2 regions of the Phycicoccus sp. M110.8 genome follow, and region 1 is predicted to be linked to the other one. Evidence: predicted binding sites of a transcription regulator. Region 1 holds the regulator's gene; the other holds the start of a gene.
What was found. The regulator HspR, encoded in region 1, represses chaperone genes until heat shock. The targets are predictions, from matches to a motif close to AAGTTGAGTCNNNNNGACTCAACTT.

Region 1 (9,956 bases):
CGAGCACCGCCGCCCTGAGCAGCGCGTAGCGGGGCAGCCGCGTGTGCTCGACCACCGCCACGACCGGCGCCGAACCGCCCGCCCGCAGCGAGGGAGCGTGGTCGCGCAGCCAGCGTTGCGCACCGGTCGTGCCACCCGAGGCCTCGCCACGCTCGACGGCTTCGGCGAGCACGGCGACCCGACCCGCGCCGACCCTCGAGCCGACCTCGTCGACCAGCGTCAGCAGGGGCCCCAGGTCCGTGCCCTGCGCCGACCAGAGCTCGTCGCCGAGACCGTCGAGGGCGGCACAGGCCAGCTCGAGCGCCTCGCGACGCTGCTCGAGTGCCATGCCCCCTGACATGCACCCAACCTAGCGGCGACCACTGACAGTGGTCCGGGGTCGAATCCGTTGCAGCGCAACGCGTTCGAGGGGAATGAGACCGCTCGCTGCCACCCGTACCGTGCCCTGCCGACGTGCCGTCCGTCCTCCCCTTGCGCAGCCCGCCCGAGGGGGGAACCCGGCCTCAGCCGAGGACGGTCACCGGGGTCTCGACCCGGCCCCGGCGGTCGAGGTAGCCGTGCCACAGCAGCCGTGCCGCCGTGGAGCGGTGCGGCCGCCACCGCTCGCCGAGGTCCTCGAGCTCCCCCTGGGTCGGCACCACGGCGAGGCCGAGGGCCTCGGCGGTCGCCACCTGCAGCGCCCGGTCGCCCACCGGCCACAGGTCGGGGCGCCCGAGGCAGGCCAGGAGGTAGACGTCGGCGGTCCACCGCCCGATGCCCGGCAGGGTCGTGAGCTCCCGGCGCACGCCGTCGTCGTCGAGCTCGGCCAAGCCGTCCAGGTCCAGGCGCTGGGTGAGCACCGCCGTCGCGAGCGCCCGTAGGTAGCGGTCCTTCTGCCGTGAGACCCCGTCGGCCCGCAGCTCCTCCGGCGTCGCCGCCAGGACCGCCGCGGGAGTCATGACCCCGATCCGGTCCAGGACCTTCGTGTAGGCCGCTGCGGCGCTGGCGAGGGAGACCTGCTGCTCGAGGATGAACAGGACGAGGCTGGGGAACCCGGCGGGGCGCAGCCAGAGCGACGGTGTGCCGTGTGCCTCGACCAGCGCGGCGAGGTGCTCGTCCGAGGCGGTGAGCTCCTCGACGGTCCGCCGGAAGAGGGTGTCGTCCACCGGGCGACGGTACCCGAGCGGCTCCTGCGGCGCTGGTGCCGCGACGGGCTCCCTCGCCTCCGGTGGTGCGGGAGGTGGCCCGGCAGGGGGCGGATGTCGCGGGCTCGCTCAGCCCTGGTGCCGCGTTGGGGCCCTGTCAGTGCCTGTCGTCCGGTGCGAGCTTGGCCCCTGCCGCCACGAGCAGCTCGCGCAGCACGGAGCGGTGGCAGCGGGACTCGTCCTCGCAGTAGCAGCCGACGGACACGTCGGTGCGGTGGGACGTCGCGGCCAGCAGGTCGAGCAGGTGCCGCGCCCCGGGCTGGGCCATCTCCCGCCGGTAGGCCCGGACGAACGCGGCCCACTCCCGGTCGGTGCCGGCGGCCAGCGCCCGGGTCACGAGCGCCGCACTCGGGGCGAGCTCGGGCAGCCACACGTCGTACCAGTCCCTGCTGGCGAACTCCGCCCTCGGGACGCCGCGCGGGGGACGGCGGACCGTCCCGACGCGCAGACCCTCATCCTCGTGCCTCGGCGACCCGAGGCGTACCACTCGCAGTGCCATCGCCCCACTGTGCCACCGCTCCTCCGGCCCCCTTCCGCCGGAGGGGCGGTGGCCCGGACCCTCGGACCCGCCGGGCCCCCTGCCGAGGAGGCCCGGAGCGGCTCAGCCGGCTCGGAGCCGACGGCGCTGCTCCCGCAGGGACTGGACCTGGGCCCAGTACTCGTTACGGTCCCGGTCCTCGCGCACGTCGGATGCCTGCTGGGCCGGGACCACCCGCAGGTGGCGGGAACGCTGCTGTGCCATGACCCGAACGCTAGGACCACCCACCGACAGCGGGGTCCCTGCCGGCGGCCGGCCAGCGGTGGCGGCGGCCGGCAGGGGTGGCGGCGGCCGGCAGGGGTGGGGCGGCCGGCAGGGGTGGCGGGCAACGATCGGTGGCGACGCTCCGCCTCCCGCGGGGCCGCGGTCAGGCGGGGAGGCGGGCCTCGCCGAGGACGTGTGGGCTGGCCGGGGTCGTCGGGCCGGTGTCGGGGAAGCGGAACCGCCGCACCCCGGTGACCTCGAACCCGGCGGCCTCGAGGTCGGCCACCTGGTCGCGGGAGGTGTGGCAGCCGCCGACCAGCAGGGGCCACAGCGTCGCGTCGACGAGACGCTGCACGCGACGCAGTCCCGCCCCCTCGGCGACCGTGTGCTCGAGGAACCGCACCGTCCCCCCGGGCCGCAGCACCCGTGCCACCTCGGCGACCGCACGCTGCGGGTCCGCCACCGAGCACAGCACGAGGCACAGGACGGCTGCGTCCGCGCTCGCGTCGGGCAGCGGGAGCTCCTCCGCCCGTCCCGGCACGACGGTCACCGGGCGACCGGCCGCCGATGCCTCGCCGGCCCGCTGCACCGCCAGCTCGCGCAGCCGCGGCTCCGGCTCGACCCCGACGACCTCGGTGACCGCAGCGGGGTAGTGGGCGAAGTTCAGCCCGTTGCCGCACCCCACCTCGACCACCCGCCCGCGCAGCGGTGCGAGCAGCTCCCGGCGCAGGTCCGCCATCCCTGCCGGCTCGATCCGCTCGCTGGCGCGGGCGTAGACCCGGCTGAAGACGGGGCGGCGCAGGTCGGTGGAGGAGTCCGGGGAGTCCTGGGTGCGGGCCATGGCCCACCCTCCCACGCGCGGTCCCCACACGGTCCCCACGCACGGTCCCCACGCCGGGGCATCCCGTCCGGGCCGCGGGAGCTCCCCGTCCCCGCGCCGATCCAGTGCCCATCACAGATCCCCTGCCCCCGGGTGGGAACATCCGGGCCGCACGCAAAGTTGAGTCAGGTGAGCGCAAGTTCGGACGCCCCGATTTGCCACGCGGCATACCGGCTCCTAACTTGAGTCACGACAACTCAACCCGAGCACCATCCCCGAGCACCACAGGAGAAACCACCATGGCACGTGCGGTCGGCATCGACCTCGGTACCACCAACTCGGCTGTCGCCGTCCTCGAGGGCGGGGAGCCGACCATCATCGCCAACGCGGAGGGCGGTCGCACGACGCCGTCCGTCGTCGCCTTCTCCAAGGGGGGCGAGGTCCTCGTCGGCGAGATCGCCAAGCGCCAGGCCGTCACCAACGTGGACCGCACCATCCGGTCGGTCAAGCGCCACATCGGCACCGACTGGAAGTCGGCCGAGATCGACGGCAAGCAGTACACCGCGCAGGAGATCTCCGCGCGCATCCTGCAGAAGCTCAAGCGCGACGCCGAGGCCTACCTCGGCGAGGACGTGACCGACGCCGTCATCACCGTCCCCGCGTACTTCGACGACCACGAGCGCCAGGCCACCAAGGAGGCCGGTGAGATCGCGGGCCTCAACGTCCTGCGCATCATCAACGAGCCCACCGCCGCGGCCCTCGCGTACGGCCTCGACAAGGGCAAGGAGGACGAGCTCATCCTCGTCTTCGACCTCGGCGGCGGCACCTTCGACGTCTCCCTCCTCGAGGTCGGCAAGGACCCCGAGGACGGCTTCTCCACCATCCAGGTCCGCGCGACCTCCGGTGACAACCAGCTCGGTGGCGACGACTGGGACGAGCGCATCGTCCAGCACCTGCTCACCGTCGTGAAGAACACCTCGGGCGTCGACCTGGCCAAGGACAAGATCGCCATGCAGCGCCTGCGTGACGCGGCGGAGCAGGCCAAGAAGGAGCTCTCCTCCTCGACCTCGACCACCGTGTCGCTGCAGTACCTGTCGATGTCCGAGAACGGGCCGATCCACCTCGAGGAGACGATCACCCGCGCGCAGTTCGAGCAGATGACCAAGGACCTGCTCGACCGCACCCGCCAGCCCTTCGCCAACGTCATCAAGGACGCCGGCATCTCGGTGGGCGACATCGACCACGTGGTCCTCGTCGGCGGCTCGACCCGCATGCCCGCCGTCAGCGCCCTGGTCAAGGAGCTCACCGGCGGCAAGGAGCCCAACAAGGGCGTCAACCCGGACGAGGTCGTCGCCGTGGGCGCGTCCCTGCAGGCCGGTGTCCTCAAGGGTGAGCGCAAGGACGTCCTGCTCATCGACGTCACGCCGCTCTCGCTCGGCATCGAGACCAAGGGTGGCCTGTTCACCAAGCTCATCGAGCGCAACACCGCGATCCCGACCAAGCGCTCCGAGGTGTTCTCGACCGCCGAGGACAACCAGCCCAGCGTGCTCATCCAGGTCTTCCAGGGCGAGCGCGAGATCGCGCAGCACAACAAGGCGCTCGGCACCTTCGAGCTGACCGGCATCGCGCCGGCCCCGCGCGGCGTGCCGCAGATCGAGGTCACCTTCGACATCGACGCCAACGGCATCGTGAACGTCTCCGCCAAGGACCGGGGCACCGGCCAGGAGCAGAAGATCACGATCTCCGGCGGCTCGGCCCTCCCCAAGGAGGACATCGAGCGGATGGTGCGCGAGGCCGAGGAGCACGCGGCCGAGGACAAGAAGCGCCGCGAGGAGACCGAGGCCCGCAACACCGCCGAGAACCTCGTCTACTCGACCGAGAAGTTCCTCACCGACAACGCCGACAAGCTCCAGGAGGACCAGCGCAAGCCGGTCGACGAGGCCCTCGCGGACCTCAAGGAGGCCCTGAAGCCCGAGTCCGGCGCGACCCCCGAGGACATCTCCGCCAAGAGCAGCAAGCTCTCCGAGGAGTCCCAGAAGATGGGCACCGCGATGTATGCCGCGGCCTCGGCCGCGGACGCGTCCGCCGGGTCCGAGGGTGCGGACGCCGGTGACGGTGCCGCCGGCGGTGCCGGTGCCTCCGACGACGACGTCGTCGACGCCGAGGTCGTCGAGGACGACGAGGAGAAGAAGTGACCGACCAGAACCCGACGGCCGACCAGCCCGACGGAGCCGAGGCGATGGTGGGCTCGGAGGAGTTCGAGCCCACCACCGCCGAGGCGGCGGCCGCCGAGCAGGCCGCTGTCGCGGACCAGCAGCCGGCCGGTGAGACCGTGACCGGTGGGGCTGGGACAAGCGGCTCCGCCACCGGGCAGGGTGCGGGCGCCGAGGGCTCCGAGGTCCACCCGGACACGGCCCTGGCCGCCGAGCGGCTGACCGACCTGCAGCGGCTGCAGGCCGAGTACGTCAACTACAAGCGGCGGGTCGACCGCGACCGCGCGGTCGTGCAGGAGCGCGCCGTCCGCGACGTCCTCGAGACGCTGCTGCCGGTGCTCGACGACATCTCCGGCGCGCGTGAGCACGGCGACCTGACCGACGGCCCGTTCGCCAAGATCGCGGACAAGCTCGAGTCGACCCTCGGCCGGTTCGGCCTCGAGCGCTACGGCGCGGTGGGGGAGGAGTTCGACCCCAACCTGCACGAGGCGCTCATGCACGCGGCGTGGCCGTCCGACGGCTCGCTCTCGGGCGACTCGACCACGGTCGTCCAGGTCCTGCAGCCCGGCTACCGTGCCGGCGAGCAGGTCCTGCGCGCCGCCCGCGTCGCGGTCGCCGACCCCGAGTGACCCGGTCCCGCGCCACCACATCAGTACGATCCACCGACTCGTCCCGCTGAGAGGAGGACGCCATGGCCAGCCAGGACTGGTTCGAGAAGGACTTCTACGCGATCCTCGGCGTCCCCCAGGACGCTGACGAGGCGGCGATCAAGAAGGCGTACCGCAAGCTCGCCCGCAAGCACCACCCCGACCAGAACCCCGGGGACACCGCGGCCGAGCAGCGCTTTAAGGACGTCGGCGAGGCCCACTCGGTCCTGTCCGACCCCGAGAAGCGGCGCGAGTACGACGCCATCCGCCAGATGGCCAGGGGTGGCGCCCGGTTCACCGCCGGCGGTCCCGGCGGCGCGAGCACCGGCGGCTTCGAGGACATCTTCTCCTCGATGTTCGGCGGCGGCGCCGGGCCCGGCGGCGGCACCCGCGTCCGGTACTCCACCGGTGGCGGCGGCCAGCCCGACCTCGAGGACATCCTCGGCGGGATGTTCGGTGGCGGCGGCCCGGCATACGGCGGCGGCACGGGCTTCCGCGCACCGACGGGGCCCCGCAAGGGCGCGGACCTCACCGCCCGCACCACGCTGTCGTTCCGCGACGCCGTCAACGGCGCCACGGTGACCCTGGGCACTTCGAGCGGTGGCCAGATCACCACGCGGATCCCCGCCGGGGTCAAGGACGGCCAGAAGATCCGGCTGCGCGGCAAGGGCCAGCCGGGCGACTCCGGCGCCCCTGCCGGCGACCTCATCCTCACCATCACGGTGGAGAAGCACCCCGTCTTCGGGCGAGAGGGCGACAACCTCACGGTCGACCTGCCGGTGACGTTCGCCGAGGCCGCGCTCGGCGCGACGGTCTCGGTGCCGACCCTCGACGGTGAGCCGGTCAAGGTGCGGATCGCGCCAGGGACGCCGAGTGGCCGGGTGCTGCGGGTCAAGGGCCGTGGCGTCCCCCGCAAGGACTCCGCGGGTGACCTCATGGCCAAGGTGGCGATCGTGGTGCCGCAGCGGCTGTCCGACGAGGCGAAGGCTGCGGTGGAGACGCTGCGCGAGCTCGACGGCGGGCACGACCCGCGGGCGGAGCTCTTCGACAAGGCGCGGAGGTGAGCATGGCGACCGAGCCCGAGTTCCGGCCCGATGACGACGCGCCGATCTTCGTGATCTCGGTCGCCGCCGCGCTCGCGGGCATGCACGCGCAGACGCTGCGCCAGTACGACCGGCTCGGCCTGGTGCGCCCGTCGCGCACCCGGGGTGGCGGACGCCGCTACTCCGGGCGCGACGTCGCGCTGCTCCGCGAGGTGCAGCGGCTGTCGCAGGACGAGGGCATCAGCCTGGCCGGCATCCAGCGGATCCTCGCCCTCGAGGACCAGGTCTCGGCGCTGCAGTCGCGCGTGCGCGAGCTGCGCGCCGAGCTCGACGAGGCGCGGGCGGCGGCCGGCTACGGCGGCCCCGGCGCCCGCGTCTTCGCCGTCGGCCCGAGCGGCGAGGTGTATGCGCTGCGGGCCGGCCAGCGCGTTCGGCCCGAGCGCTCGCAGGCACTCGTGGTCTGGCGGCCCGACCCCCGCTGACCCCGGACACCACGGACGAAAGGCCCTGCCGCTCCGGCCGTGCCCGGCGGACAGTGCGGGTGTGTCCACGTCCTCGCCGTCCCCAGCCAGCAGCGACCTCGCCATCGCGCGAGCCGCCCACCTCGAGCCGATCGCGGAGGTGGCGCGCGCCGCCGGCATACCGCAGGAACACCTGGAGCCGTACGGCCGCCACGTCGCCAAGGTCGACCTGGCGGCCGTCCGCGACCTGGCCGACCGGCCGCCCGCGAAGTACGTCGTCGTCACCGCCATCACCCCCACACCGCTCGGCGAGGGCAAGACCACGACGGCCGTCGGGCTGGCGCAGGGACTCTCGCTGCTCGGGCACCGGGCGACCCTGGCGCTGCGGCAGCCGTCGATGGGCCCGACGTTCGGCATCAAGGGCGGCGCCGCCGGCGCGGGCCACAGCCAGGTGCTGCCGATGGAGCAGCTCAACCTGCACCTCACCGGCGACTTCCACGCCGTGACCGCGGCGCACAACCTGCTCGCCGCGATGGTCGACAGCTCGCTGCACCACGGCAACGAGCTCGGCCTCGACCCGCGCAGCATCGCCTGGCGGCGGGTGCTCGACGTCAACGACCGCGCCCTGCGCAACATCGTCGAGGGGCTCGGCGCGCGCATCGACGGGGTGCCGCGGCAGAGCGGCTTCGACATCACTGCCGCGAGCGAGGTCATGGTGGTCCTCGGGCTGTCGACGTCGCTGCGCGACCTGCGCGAGCGGCTGGGCCGCATCGTCGTGGGCTTCACGGATGCCGGGCGGCCGGTCACCGCGGACGACGTCCACGCCGCCGGCGCGATGGCCGTCATCCTCAAGGACGCACTGAAGCCGAACCTGCTGCAGACCACCGAGAACACGCCGGTGCTGGTGCACACGGGGCCGTTCGGCAACATCGCCACCGGCAACTCGTCGGTGGTCGCCGACCACCTCGGCATCCACACGGGCGACTACCTGCTGACCGAGGCGGGCTTCGGCTCCGACATGGGGGCCGAGCGGTTCGTCAACCTCAAGTGCCGGGTCTCGGGGCTGCGGCCCGACGCCGCGGTCCTCGTGGCGACGGTGCGCTCGCTCAAGGCGCACTCCGGCAACTACTCCGTCGTGGCCGGGAGGCCGCTGCCGCCGGAGATGCTGCACGAGAGCCCGCGCGCGGTGCGTGCCGGCGCGGACAACCTGCGCCGCCACCTCGAAATCGTGCGGTCGTTCGGGCTGTCGCCGGTGGTGGCGGTCAACGCGTTTCCGACCGACTTCGAGTCCGAGCACGCGGTGATCAGGGAGGTCGCCGAGGCCGAGGGCGCGCGCGTCGCGGTCTCCACGCACGTGGCCGACGGCGGCAAGGGGGCGCTCGACCTGGCCGAGGCCGTGGTCGCGGCCTGCGCCGAGCCGCACGAGCTCCGGTTCACCTACGAGCTCGACGACACCCTCCGGGACAAGATCGAGGCGGTCGCGACGAAGGTCTACGGCGCCGACGGGGTCGACTTCTCTCCGACGGCCGCCAAGGACCTCGAGCGGTTCGAGGTCCTCGGGTACGGCGGGTTCCCCGTCGTCATCGCGAAGACCCACCTGTCCATCTCGTCCGACCCCACCCTGATCGGGGTGCCGAGGGGGTGGCGGTTGCCCGTGCGCGAGGTCCGCGCAGCGGCCGGTGCCGGCTACGTCTACGCCATCAGCGGCGAGATGCGCACGATGCCCGGCCTGCCGCGGCACCCCGCGGCTGCCTCGATCGACCTCGACGAGGACGGCGAGGTCGTCGGACTCTTCTGAGGCCCACCCGGGACGTCGGTGACGTGCGTGCGGTCGCCGGTGCGGCTGGGTGTCGACCCGGCCGGGACGACATCGGTGACCGGCCGACTCGGGCGGCTGGCGGCATACTCGACCCATGAGCGAGCACCTGCTGGTCTTCCCCGACCGCGACGTCGCCGAGCAGGTGGCGGATGAGCTGCGCGACGAGGGGTTCACCGAGGTGCGCGTCGTCCGGGAGGCGCTCGCCGGCGAGGACGACTCCGAGTCGCACGAGTGGGGCGTCCACGTCGTCGAGGAGATGGTGGCCGACGAGTCGGGGCCGGTCGAGGGCGGCCTGCGCGACCGGTTCAAGGCGCTCGTGGAGGAGCACGACGGCTGGTACGACCCCGAGCCCGACGGCTGGTCCACCCCGCCCGGCGTGGTCGCCCACCGGGCCGAGGCGCCGGGCGCGGCCGAGTCGACCCCCGCCTAGGGCCAACTGGTCACACCCAGTCGTCAGGCGGACTCGTCAGGCGCAGTCTCCAGAGGCGGAGTCTCCAGAGGCGGAGTCTCCAGAGGCGGAGTCGTCAGGCCGGACCGCCGGCCAGCCGGGACACCACTGCCTCGCCCGCGGCCCACGAGGCGCCGTGGGTCACGACGTGGGTCGTGCCCGCCGGCGGCTCCCACCCGGGCCACCCCGTGTCGACGACCACGGCGTCCGGACGGGTCGCCACGACGGCACGGACCGCCTCGTCCATCCAGGCGTGCCGGTGCGGGTCGCGAACGACGACCCAGAGCGGCCGTCCCTCCGTGGGTGCACCCCCGGTCGGAGCCGCCGTCGCGGCGCCGCCAGTCGGCCCCGCCATTGCGGCGGCCGCGGAGGCGACGTCGTCGGAGGCCCCCAGCCGACGCACCTCGACCTCCGGCCAGTGCCGGCGCGCGGCCGTGACCACTCCGACCGGCGTCTCGGACCCGACGGCGATGTTCGTCCCGGCCTCGAGCACCAGCAGCAGCGGCTGCTCCGGCCCGGGGGTGGCGTCGCCGCGCACGCGCAGCGACCGGGTCGCCGCCTCCCGGCCCGCCTGCGTCC
Region 2 (9,956 bases), 780 kb from region 1:
CCGCCAGCCCACGTCCTCGACCTCGGCGAGCACCTGCGCCGAGCTTCCCACGGAGCCGGTCGTGGTGACCTGCCCGAACGACGCGTCACCCGTGCGGGCGCCCACCTCGAGCTGCAGCTCGAGGAACCGGTCACCTGCGTCCCGGGCAGCCGTCGCGCGGCCTAGGGGCGAGGCGAGGAATGCCGCGTGGTGGCGTTCAGCCTCGACCGCCCGCCGCCGCTGCTGCGCCTCCTGCTCCTCGCGGGCTCGTGCGGCCTCGCGGGCCTGGCGCTCCGACTCTTTCTCCTCCGCGCTCCGGAACATCCCGATCCCCTCCTGTCACTGCGGCCGTCCCCCGGCCACGCCGCCACCCTAGGGCGCCGAGGAGGTCGGGCGGGGCCGATGACGCGGTTCAGAGGGTCCGCAGCATGCGGGTGTTGCCGAGGGTGTTGGGCTTGACCCGCTCGAGGTCGAGGAACTCGGCCACCCCCTCGTCGTAGGAGCGCACGAGCTCGGCATACACCGCGGGGTCCACGGCCTGGCCCTCGATCACCTCGAACCCGTGGCGGGCGAAGAAGTCGACCTCGAAGGTGAGGCAGAACAACCGGCTCAGCCCCAGCGCCCTCGCGTCCTCGACCAGCGCGTCGAGCAGCCGGCCACCGACCCCCGATCCCTTGGCCTCGGGTCGGACGGCCAGCGTGCGGATCTCGGCGAGGTCCTCCCACATGACGTGCAGGGCACCACAGCCCACGACGATCCCGTCGAGCTCGGCGACGCGGAACTCCTGCAGCGCCTCGTAGTACGTCACCGCGTCCTTGGAGACGAGCACCCGGGACTCGGCAAGGGGCCGGACGATCTCCCGGATCGTCCGGATGTCCGCCGCGCGTGCCGGCCGGACGAGGACGTCAGGCACGGAGGTGGCCGTCCCGCATGTCGGCGAAGACCGACCTGGCCCCGCCGCCCAGCAGGACGACCGACTGGCCGTCGCGGGTGCCGACGTCACCGGGGACGACCTTGTTGGGGATCTTCGCTGCCGGCGAGAGGTACAGGCTCGCCGACAGGTTGAGGACCTCTTCGACCGACAGATTCGTCTGCAGCCACGGGCCCATCTTCGACAGGAGACCGGCCAGGCCGGCGATGCCTGCCCGCTGTGCCATCGCCACCCCCGCTTTGATGAGCAGGCCCTGGTTGGCCGACCGGCCGAAGTCACCGTTCGGCAGGTGCTTTCGCTCGCGGGCGAAGCCCAGGGCGTGCTTGGCGTCGAGCCGGTTTGTCCCGGCCCTCAGAATCTGGTAGCCGTCGTTGCTCCTGAGCGCTCGAGGATAGCTCACCACGATGCCGCCGAGACTGGAGACCATGCCGCGGAATCCCTTGAATCCGGTGATGACGTAGCCGTCGATCGCGACTCCCGACACATGCTCTACCGAGTGCACCATCCCGGACACGCCGCCGAAGACGAGGGCGGCGTTGATCTTTGCGCTGCCGCCGCCGGCCAGCGGGACCCACGAGTCCCGCGGGATGCCCACGATGCCCCCGACTCCCCTGGCGGGGTCAACGCCGATGATGTGGATCGCATCGCCGCGGCACTTGGTCACCGGCTGCGGGTTGCGCGCGTCGGACCCGATAGCGAGAACCTTCATGACCTTCATCGGGGGACGTACCACCGCCAGCGACGGCCACCAGCCGCCGGCGACGGTCCAGCCCTTGCCGCCCTTGACCAGCAGGGTGACGTCCTTGCCGGAGGTGACGGTGGCGATGGGCGTGCCCTTCCACGCCCCCGTCGTGCCCACGACCTTCGGCGGCTGGGCGACCGGCTTGCGCTTGCCCAATGCGGCGGCGACGGCGCCCGAGGCGGGTACGGAGCCACCGAGGTAGAGGGAGGTCAGCACGGTCAGCAGGTCCGCCGGCAGGCCGGCACCGCTCACACGGGGCTTGGCTAGGGGGGTCGTCGGTGTCGTCGTCGTCGAGGAAGTACTCGACGGGGCTGGCTTGGGCTTCGCCTTGGAGCAGGCGGCCAGCACCAGTGAGGCTGCGGCACCGCCCAGGACCACGGAACGACGGGGAAGGTTCTCGAAACGCACGGTCACCAGAGTAGGGGGACACCACGGCGGCCCGGACCACGAGGGTCCGGACCGCCGCCCGTGTCGCCCGACCAGCGGCTGGCCTGACCGCCGCCACGACGACGAAAGGGGCGGCACCCGTTCGGGGTGCCGCCCCTTCGTGCGGTTCCGGTATGCCGCGTGGTCGCCCACGCGGCATACCGGCTGGGAGGTCTCGGCTCAGCCCTCGGCGGCGTCGCCCACGGTCTCCACGACCGGGAGGTCGAGGCTGCCGGGGTGCGGGGTGCCGGTGAAGGTGAACGTCTCCGCCTTGCCCTCGCCCTCGGTCTTGACCAGGACCAGCTCGCCGGCCTTGAGCTCGCCGTAGAGGATCTTCTCGGAGAGCACGTCCTCGATCTCGCGCTGGATCGTGCGACGCAGCGGACGGGCGCCGAGGACCGGGTCGTAGCCCTTCTTCGCCAGGAGGTTCTTGGCGTCGATGGTGAGCTCGATGCCCATGTCCTTGTCCTTGAGCCGCTTGTCGAGCTTGGCGATCTCGAGGTCCACGATGGCGACGATCTCGGCCTGCGTGAGCTGCGGGAAGACGATCGTGTCGTCGACCCGGTTGAGGAACTCGGGGCGGAAGTGCTGCTTGAGCTCGTCCTGCACCTTGTTCTTCATCCGCTCGTAGTCGCTGCGGGAGTCCGGCCCGGCGGAGAAGCCGAGCGAGACGCCCTTGGCGATGTCACGGGTGCCGAGGTTCGTGGTCATGATGATCACGGTGTTCTTGAAGTCGACCATCCGACCCTGGGAGTCGGTGAGGCGGCCGTCCTCGAGCACCTGCAGCAGGCTGTTGAAGATGTCCGGGTGGGCCTTCTCGACCTCGTCGAAGAGCACGACCGAGAACGGCTTGCGCCGCACCTTCTCGGTGAGCTGGCCGCCCTCCTCGTACCCGACGTAGCCGGGAGGCGAGCCGAACAGCCGCGAGACGGTGTGCTTCTCGGAGAACTCGCTCATGTCGAGCTGGATCAGGCTGTCCTCGTCGCCGAAGAGGAACTCGGCGAGCGTCTTGGCCAGCTCGGTCTTACCGACACCGGTCGGGCCGGCGAAGATGAACGAGCCACCGGGACGACGCGGGTCCTTCAGGCCGGCGCGGGTGCGGCGGATCGCCTGGGACAGCGCCTTGATGGCGTCATCCATGCCGACGATGCGCTTGTGCAGCTCGTCCTCCATGTGGAGCAGCCGCGAGGACTCCTCCTCGGTGAGCTTGAAGACCGGGATGCCGGTGCTGGCAGCCAGGACCTCGGCGATGAGCTCCTCGTCGACCTCGGCCACGACGTCCATGTCGCCGGACTTCCACTGCGACTCACGCTCGGCCTTCTGGGCGAGCAGCTTCTTCTCGTCGTCGCGCAGGCGCGCGGCCTTCTCGAAGTCCTGCCCGTCGATGGCCGACTCCTTCTCGAGCCGCACCGAGGCGATCTTCTCGTCGAACTCGCGCAGGTCCGGCGGTGCGGTCATCCGGCGGATGCGCAGTCGCGCGCCCGCCTCGTCGATGAGGTCGATGGCCTTGTCCGGCAGGAACCGGTCGTTGATGTACCGGTCGGCGAGGTTGGCCGCGGAGACCAGCGCGGCGTCCGTGATGGACACGCGGTGGTGCGCCTCGTAGCGGTCGCGCAGGCCCTTGAGGATCTCGATCGCGTGGCTCAGCGTGGGCTCGGCAACCTGGATCGGCTGGAAGCGGCGCTCGAGCGCCGAGTCCTTCTCGATGTGCTTGCGGTACTCGTCGAGGGTGGTCGCACCGATGGTCTGGAGCTCACCCCGGGCCAGCATCGGCTTGAGGATGCTGGCGGCGTCGATCGCGCCCTCGGCGGCACCCGCACCCACGAGGGTGTGGATCTCGTCGATGAACAGGATGATGTCGCCACGGGTGCGGATCTCCTTGAGGACCTTCTTCAGCCGCTCCTCGAAGTCACCGCGGTAGCGGCTGCCGGCGACGAGCGCGCCGAGGTCGAGGGTGTAAAGCTGCTTGTCCTTGAGGGTCTCGGGCACCTCGCCCTTGACGATGTCCTGGGCCAGGCCCTCGACGACCGCCGTCTTGCCGACACCGGGCTCGCCGATGAGGACGGGGTTGTTCTTGGTGCGGCGGGACAGCACCTGCATGACCCGCTCGATCTCCTTCTCGCGCCCGATGACCGGGTCGAGCTTGCCCTCGCGGGCGGCCATGGTGAGGTTGCGGCCGAACTGGTCGAGCACCAGCGAACCGGCGGGAGTGCCCTCCTGCTGGACGCCTGCGCCGACGCCGGCGGTCGCGCCACCCTCCTTGCCCTGGTAGCCGGAGATGAGCTGGATGACCTGCTGGCGCACGCGGTTGAGGTCCGCGCCCAGCTTGACGAGGACCTGGGCGGCGACGCCCTCGCCCTCGCGGATGAGCCCGAGCAGGATGTGCTCGGTGCCGATGTAGTTGTGGCCGAGCTGCAGCGCCTCGCGCAGGCTCAGCTCGAGGACCTTCTTCGCACGCGGCGTGAAGGGGATGTGGCCGCTCGGGGCCTGCTGCCCCTGGCCGATGATCTCCTGGACCTGCTCGCGGACCGACTCCAGCGAGATGCCAAGGCTCTCAAGGGCCTTGGAGGCGACACCCTCACCCTCGTGGATGAGGCCGAGCAGGATGTGCTCGGTCCCGATGTAGTTGTGGTTGAGCATGCGCGCCTCTTCCTGCGCGAGCACGACCACCCTCCGGGCCCGATCGGTGAACCGTTCAAACATCTCTTCTGCTCCTGCCTATCGAGATCATCTCGATGCTATCCGTGCTGCCTGACCGTGGCGCGTCCCATTCGGCGACCGATACGGGATCGGGACGAACGGGCCACCCCTCCCACGTCCGTCCTGCGGGCCGGTCAGGTGGCTCACCGTGCGCAACGCGGCGGTTCGCCACCCTGTTCCCGGCCCTGAGTCGGGTCGGCTCAATTCCGCCGTGGGCGGACAAAGGGCTCCGTCGCCGTGGGCGGACACAGGGCTCCGTCGCCGTGGGCGGACAAGAGGCCACGCCGCCCCGGGCGGACGAGAGCGCCGTCGTCAGTCGCCGGGGCCCTTGCGACGGACCTCCTCGACGTGCTCCATCGCCGCCCGCAGCTCTCCGAGCCACGCGTCCGACTTCTCGCCGACCAGCTTGACGCACCAGGCGAGCGCATCCGCCCGCGAGCGTGCGACCCCGGCGTCGACCAGGGTGTCGAGGACCCTGCGCTCGGGCTGGCGCAGCCGGGTCATCACCGGCGCGGCGAGGTGGGTGAACAGCACGTCGTGGCCGCCGACGCGGACACCCCAGCTGACTTTGCGGCCGGAGAGGTGCTCGAGCTCGCGGGCGATCTCGACGCGGCGCTCGCGGGTCTCCTCGCGGAAGGTCTTGGCGCGGGCGCGGGCCGCAACCTCGCGGTCGGCCTCGTCGGCGTCGTCGGGCAGCTCGGGGACGGCGAGGTCGCCCCAGAGGATGAGCTCGTCGCGGTCGCGGCTGACCTCGACGGGGCCGGTGAACCAGTCCTGCGGGAGGCGGCCGGCCAGCCACGCCTCGGCAGTAGTGCGTGTGGTCATGTAATAAGAATTACTCATCGACACGGCATACGGAAGTGCTGGCGCGTCCGCCCACGGCGAACGCCCGCACCGAGCGGTCACAGCGGCCCGCCCGCCGGGCCCCGAACCAGGGCCGGGCGGGCCGGGCGGGCCGGTCAGTCAGCGCAGGTGGCGCTGGTCGCTGATCCGCTTGGCCTTGCCGAGCGACCGCTCGAGGCTGTGCGGGTCGAGCACCTCGACCCGCACGGTCACCCCGATCCGGTGCTTGATTCGGGCGGCGAGGTCGCGCGCCATACCGGCACGCTGCTCCGGCGTCGACGACGCGGACGCGGCCTCGACCTGGACCGTGAGCTCGTCCATCCGGCCCGGGCGGGTGAGGACGCACAGGTAGTGCGGCGTCAGCCCCTCGATCGTGAGCAGGTGCTCCTCGACCTGCGACGGGAACACGTTGACCCCGCGCACGATCATCATGTCGTCGGTGCGGCCGGTGATCTTGGCCATGCGGCGGAACTGCGGGTGCGCGGTGCCGGGCAGCAGCGTCGTGAGGTCGCGGGTGCGGTAGCGCACGACCGGCATCGCCTGCTTGGTGAGCGAGGTGAAGACGAGCTCGCCCTCCTCGCCGTCGGGCAGGACCTCACCGGTGATCGGGTCGACCACCTCCGGGTAGAAGTGGTCCTCCCAGATGTGCAGCCCGTCCTGCGTCTCGCCGGACTCCTGCGAGACGCCGGGGCCCATGACCTCGGACAGGCCGTAGATGTCGACGGCCCGGATGTTCGAGCGGCGCTGCACCTCCTCGCGCATCGCCTCGGTCCACGGCTCGGCCCCGAAGATGCCGATCTCGAGCGAGGTGTCCTTGGGGTCGATCCCCTGCGCCTCCATCTCGTCGAGGATCGCGAGGAAGTACGACGGGGTCACCATGATCACGCGCGGCCGGAAGTCGACGATGAGTTGGACCTGCCGCTCGGTCATGCCGCCGCTGATGGGCACCACCGTGCAGCCGAGCCGCTCGGCACCGTAGTGCGCGCCGAGCCCACCGGTGAACAGCCCGTAGCCGTAGACGACGTGCAGCACGTCACCCGGCCGGCCCCCGGCCGACTCGATCGAGCGGGCCATGACGTCCGCCCAGGTGTCGATGTCGTCCTTGGTGTAGCCGACCACCGTGGGGCGTCCCGTGGTGCCGCTGGAGGCGTGGACGCGCACGACCTGCTCCCGTGGGACCGCGAACATGCCGAACGGGTAGTTGTCGCGCAGGTCCGCCTTGGCGGTGAAGGGGAAGCGGGCGAGGTCCGACAGCTCGCGCAGGTCGTCCGGGTGCACGCCGGCGTCGTCGAAGGCCTTGCGGTAGTGCGGGACGTTCTCGTACGCGTGGGCAAGGCTCCAGCGCAGCCGGTCCAGCTGGAGGGCGCGCAGCTCTTCGACGGTGGAGACGACGGTGTCCATGGCCGCATCCTCGCACCGGCTCCTCCCCCGCCGGTATGCCGCGTGCCCGCGACCGTGGCCCCGTGGCCGGCCGCCCCCCCCCCCAACCCTGAGAACTTCCGGTGAAACCGCTGCACCCGTGTCGCGCCGGGACGTTCGGACGTACGCTCGCAAGGGTGGACCGGCTGGGGCTCCCTGCGGTCGACCGGGAGCCCAGGGGGGAGACGGTCGACGACCCCGCACGCCGCCCCTGGCGCGACCGGCTGCCCCGCCTCCGCGGCCGCGCCCTCGTGGCCACCGTCGTGCTCCTCGTCGCCCTCCTGGCCGTCGGCACGTGGGCGCTCACCCGCGGTCCGGGCACGCCGCCGCTGACCAGGGCCGACGTCAACGCGGCGGTGCGCAACGGCATCGCCGACGCCGAGAAGAAGGCGCGGCAGGCACCCCCCGACGCGGCCACGGCATACGACACCGCCCGGCCGTCCCTCGTCACGGTCGAGGGGAGGCTCGCGGGCGGCACCTCCACCGGGGCGGGCACCGTCATCGCCCAGGACGGCACGGTGCTCACTGCTCTGCACGTGGTCGCCAAGGCGTCGAGCATCGAGGTGACCTTCGCCGACGGCACCCGCTCGCCGGCCACGGTCGAGAAGCAGGACGCGGCCTCCGACATCGCCGTGCTCCTGCCGAGCCGGCTGCCGCAGGTGCTCGTCCCGGCGGTCCTCGGCGGCGGGGTGCAGGTCGGCGACCCGGTCTTCGCCCTCGGGAACCCGCTGGGGCTCACCCACTCCCTGTCGGCGGGCGTGGTCTCGGCGACGGGTCGCACCGTCGAGGTCGAGCAGGGCCGGACCCTCAAGGACCTCATCCAGTTCGACGCCGCCGTCAACCCCGGCAACTCCGGTGGCCCTCTGCTCGACCGGGACGGGCAGGTCGTCGGTGTCGTCACCGGCCTGGCCAACCCCTCGCGCCAGAGCTTCTTCGTCGGCATCGGCTTCGCGGTGCCCATCGCCACCGCCGGCGGCGCCGCCGGAGCCCCGCCGCAGTGACCACACTTCCCAGTCCGCACGACCGCGACGACCCCGTCGGAAACCCGGAGGAGCACCGCATGGACCCGCACCGACCCGAGCCCGGCCGGCAGCACCCGCTCGAGCAGGCGCTCTACGAGGTGAAGAAGACGATCGTCGGGCAGGACCAGCTGCTCGAGCGGATGCTCGTCGCGCTCCTCGCCCGGGGGCACCTGCTCGTCGAGGGCGTGCCCGGCCTGGCCAAGACGATGGCGGTCAAGACGCTCGCGCAGGCCGTCGGCGGCCAGTTCCAGCGGATCCAGTTCACGCCGGACCTCGTGCCCGCCGACGTCGTCGGCACGCGCATCTGGAACCAGAAGGAGGGCGACTTCCAGGTCTCGCTCGGCCCGGTGTTCGCCAACCTCGTCCTCGCCGACGAGATCAACCGGGCGCCGGCGAAGGTGCAGAGCGCGCTGCTCGAGGTGATGCAGGAGCGCCAGGTGACCATCGGGCGCGAGACCTACCAGGCGCCCGACCCGTTCCTCGTCATGGCGACCCAGAACCCGATCGAGTCCGAGGGCACGTACGCCCTGCCGGAGGCGCAGGTCGACCGGTTCATGCTCAAGGTCCTCATCGGGTACCCCACTGCCGCAGAGGAGTTCGTCGTCGTCGAGCGGATGACGACGACGTTCGAGAAGGCCCAGCAGGTGCTGACGACCGAGCAGCTCATCGAGTACCAGCGCCGCACCGACCGGGTCTACGTCGACCCCGCGGTGATCGAGTACGCCGTGCGGCTCGCGAGCGCGACCCGTGCACCGGCCGAGGTGGGCCTGGGCGAGCTGGCGCGGTTCATCTCCTTCGGCGCGAGCCCGCGCGCGTCGATCAACCTGGTGCTGGCCGGCAAGGCCCTGGCGTTCCTGCGCGGGCGCGACTTCGCCCGCCCGCAGGACGTGCGCGACCTCGCCCGCGACGTGATGCGCCACCGGCTGGTCCTGTCGTACGAGGCGCTCGCCGAGGGCATCTCCGCGGACGACCTGCTCGGGCCGGTCCTCGACGCGGTCGGTATGCCGGACGTGCCGCTGCGCGACCGCCGCCACCACACCAGCGAGGCACCGTGGACGCCGCAGCCACGCTGACCCCGGAGAGCCTGCTGCGCCGGCTGCAGTGGCGGGTCGTGCGCCGCCTCGACGGGCGGCTGCAGGGCGACTACCGCACGCTGTTCCGGGGCAGCGGCCTGGACTTCACCGACCTGCGCGAGTACGAGGCCGGGGACGACCTGCGGCACATCGACTGGAACGTCACGGCGCGGATGGACACCCCGTACGTCCGCGAGTACGTCGAGGACCGTGAAGTCACTGCGTGGCTGCTGCTCGACCGGTCCGCCTCGATGTCGTTCGGCCCCGTGGACCGGCAGAAGTCGCTCGTCACCGCCGAGGTCGCCACCACCCTCGCCTACCTGCTGGCCCGCGGCGGCAACCGGATCGGCGCGCTGCTGCTGGACGACGGAGTCCGGACCATCCCACCGGGCTCGGGGCGCAACCAGGTGCTGCGCATCTCCCGGGCGCTGCTCGAGCCGCCGCGCGAGCCGGCCGACCGCACGACCACCGACCTCGGAGTGCTGCTCCACGCCGGCCTCGGGGTGGCCCGGCGGCGCTCGCTGGTCGTGGTGGTCTCCGACTTCATCAGCCAGCCGGGGTGGGAACGGCCGCTGTCGCTGCTCACCCGCCGCCACGACGTCGTGGCCCTGCAGGTGGCCGACCCCCGCGAGACCGACCTGCCGTCGGTGGGCATGGTCTATGTCGAGGACGCCGAGACCGGGGAGCAGATCTTCGTCGACACGAGCGACCCCGTCTTCCGCGAGCGCCTGGCCGCGGCGGCCGGGGAGCGCCAGGAGGAGCTGGTCGCGACGGCACGCCGGGCGGGCACCGACCTGCACCGGGTGGCCACCGACGACGAC

Region 2: a site for HspR is predicted at 4,961-4,985, ahead of RKE38_RS11055 (ATP-dependent Clp protease ATP-binding subunit). Genes of this name have one in related genera too.

Annotation. Positions count from the first base shown of each region.
Region 1 is NZ_JAWDIC010000001.1:1,553,500-1,563,455, reverse strand. It holds gene RKE38_RS07485 (HNH endonuclease signature motif containing protein) at 1-340, opposite strand, end outside; gene RKE38_RS07480 (hypothetical protein) at 504-1,145, opposite strand; gene RKE38_RS07475 (DUF488 domain-containing protein) at 1,282-1,683, opposite strand; gene RKE38_RS07470 (hypothetical protein) at 1,786-1,926, opposite strand; gene RKE38_RS07465 (class I SAM-dependent methyltransferase) at 2,090-2,767, opposite strand; gene dnaK (molecular chaperone DnaK) at 3,046-4,941, shown strand; gene RKE38_RS07455 (nucleotide exchange factor GrpE) at 4,938-5,588, shown strand; gene RKE38_RS07450 (DnaJ C-terminal domain-containing protein) at 5,651-6,670, shown strand; gene RKE38_RS07445 (heat shock protein transcriptional repressor HspR) at 6,673-7,131, shown strand; gene RKE38_RS07440 (formate--tetrahydrofolate ligase) at 7,193-8,908, shown strand; gene RKE38_RS07435 (ribonuclease E inhibitor RraB) at 9,024-9,359, shown strand; gene RKE38_RS07430 (glycoside hydrolase family 3 protein) at 9,454-9,956, opposite strand, start outside.
Region 2 is NZ_JAWDIC010000001.1:2,328,850-2,338,805, reverse strand. It holds gene RKE38_RS11070 (hypothetical protein) at 1-303, opposite strand, end outside; gene RKE38_RS11065 (amino-acid N-acetyltransferase) at 392-892, opposite strand; gene RKE38_RS11060 (LCP family protein) at 885-1,904, opposite strand; gene RKE38_RS11055 (ATP-dependent Clp protease ATP-binding subunit) at 2,259-4,781, opposite strand; gene RKE38_RS11050 (hypothetical protein) at 5,091-5,603, opposite strand; gene paaK (phenylacetate--CoA ligase PaaK) at 5,742-7,022, opposite strand; gene RKE38_RS11040 (S1C family serine protease) at 7,178-8,041, shown strand; gene RKE38_RS11035 (MoxR family ATPase) at 8,101-9,135, shown strand; gene RKE38_RS11030 (DUF58 domain-containing protein) at 9,114-9,956, shown strand, end outside.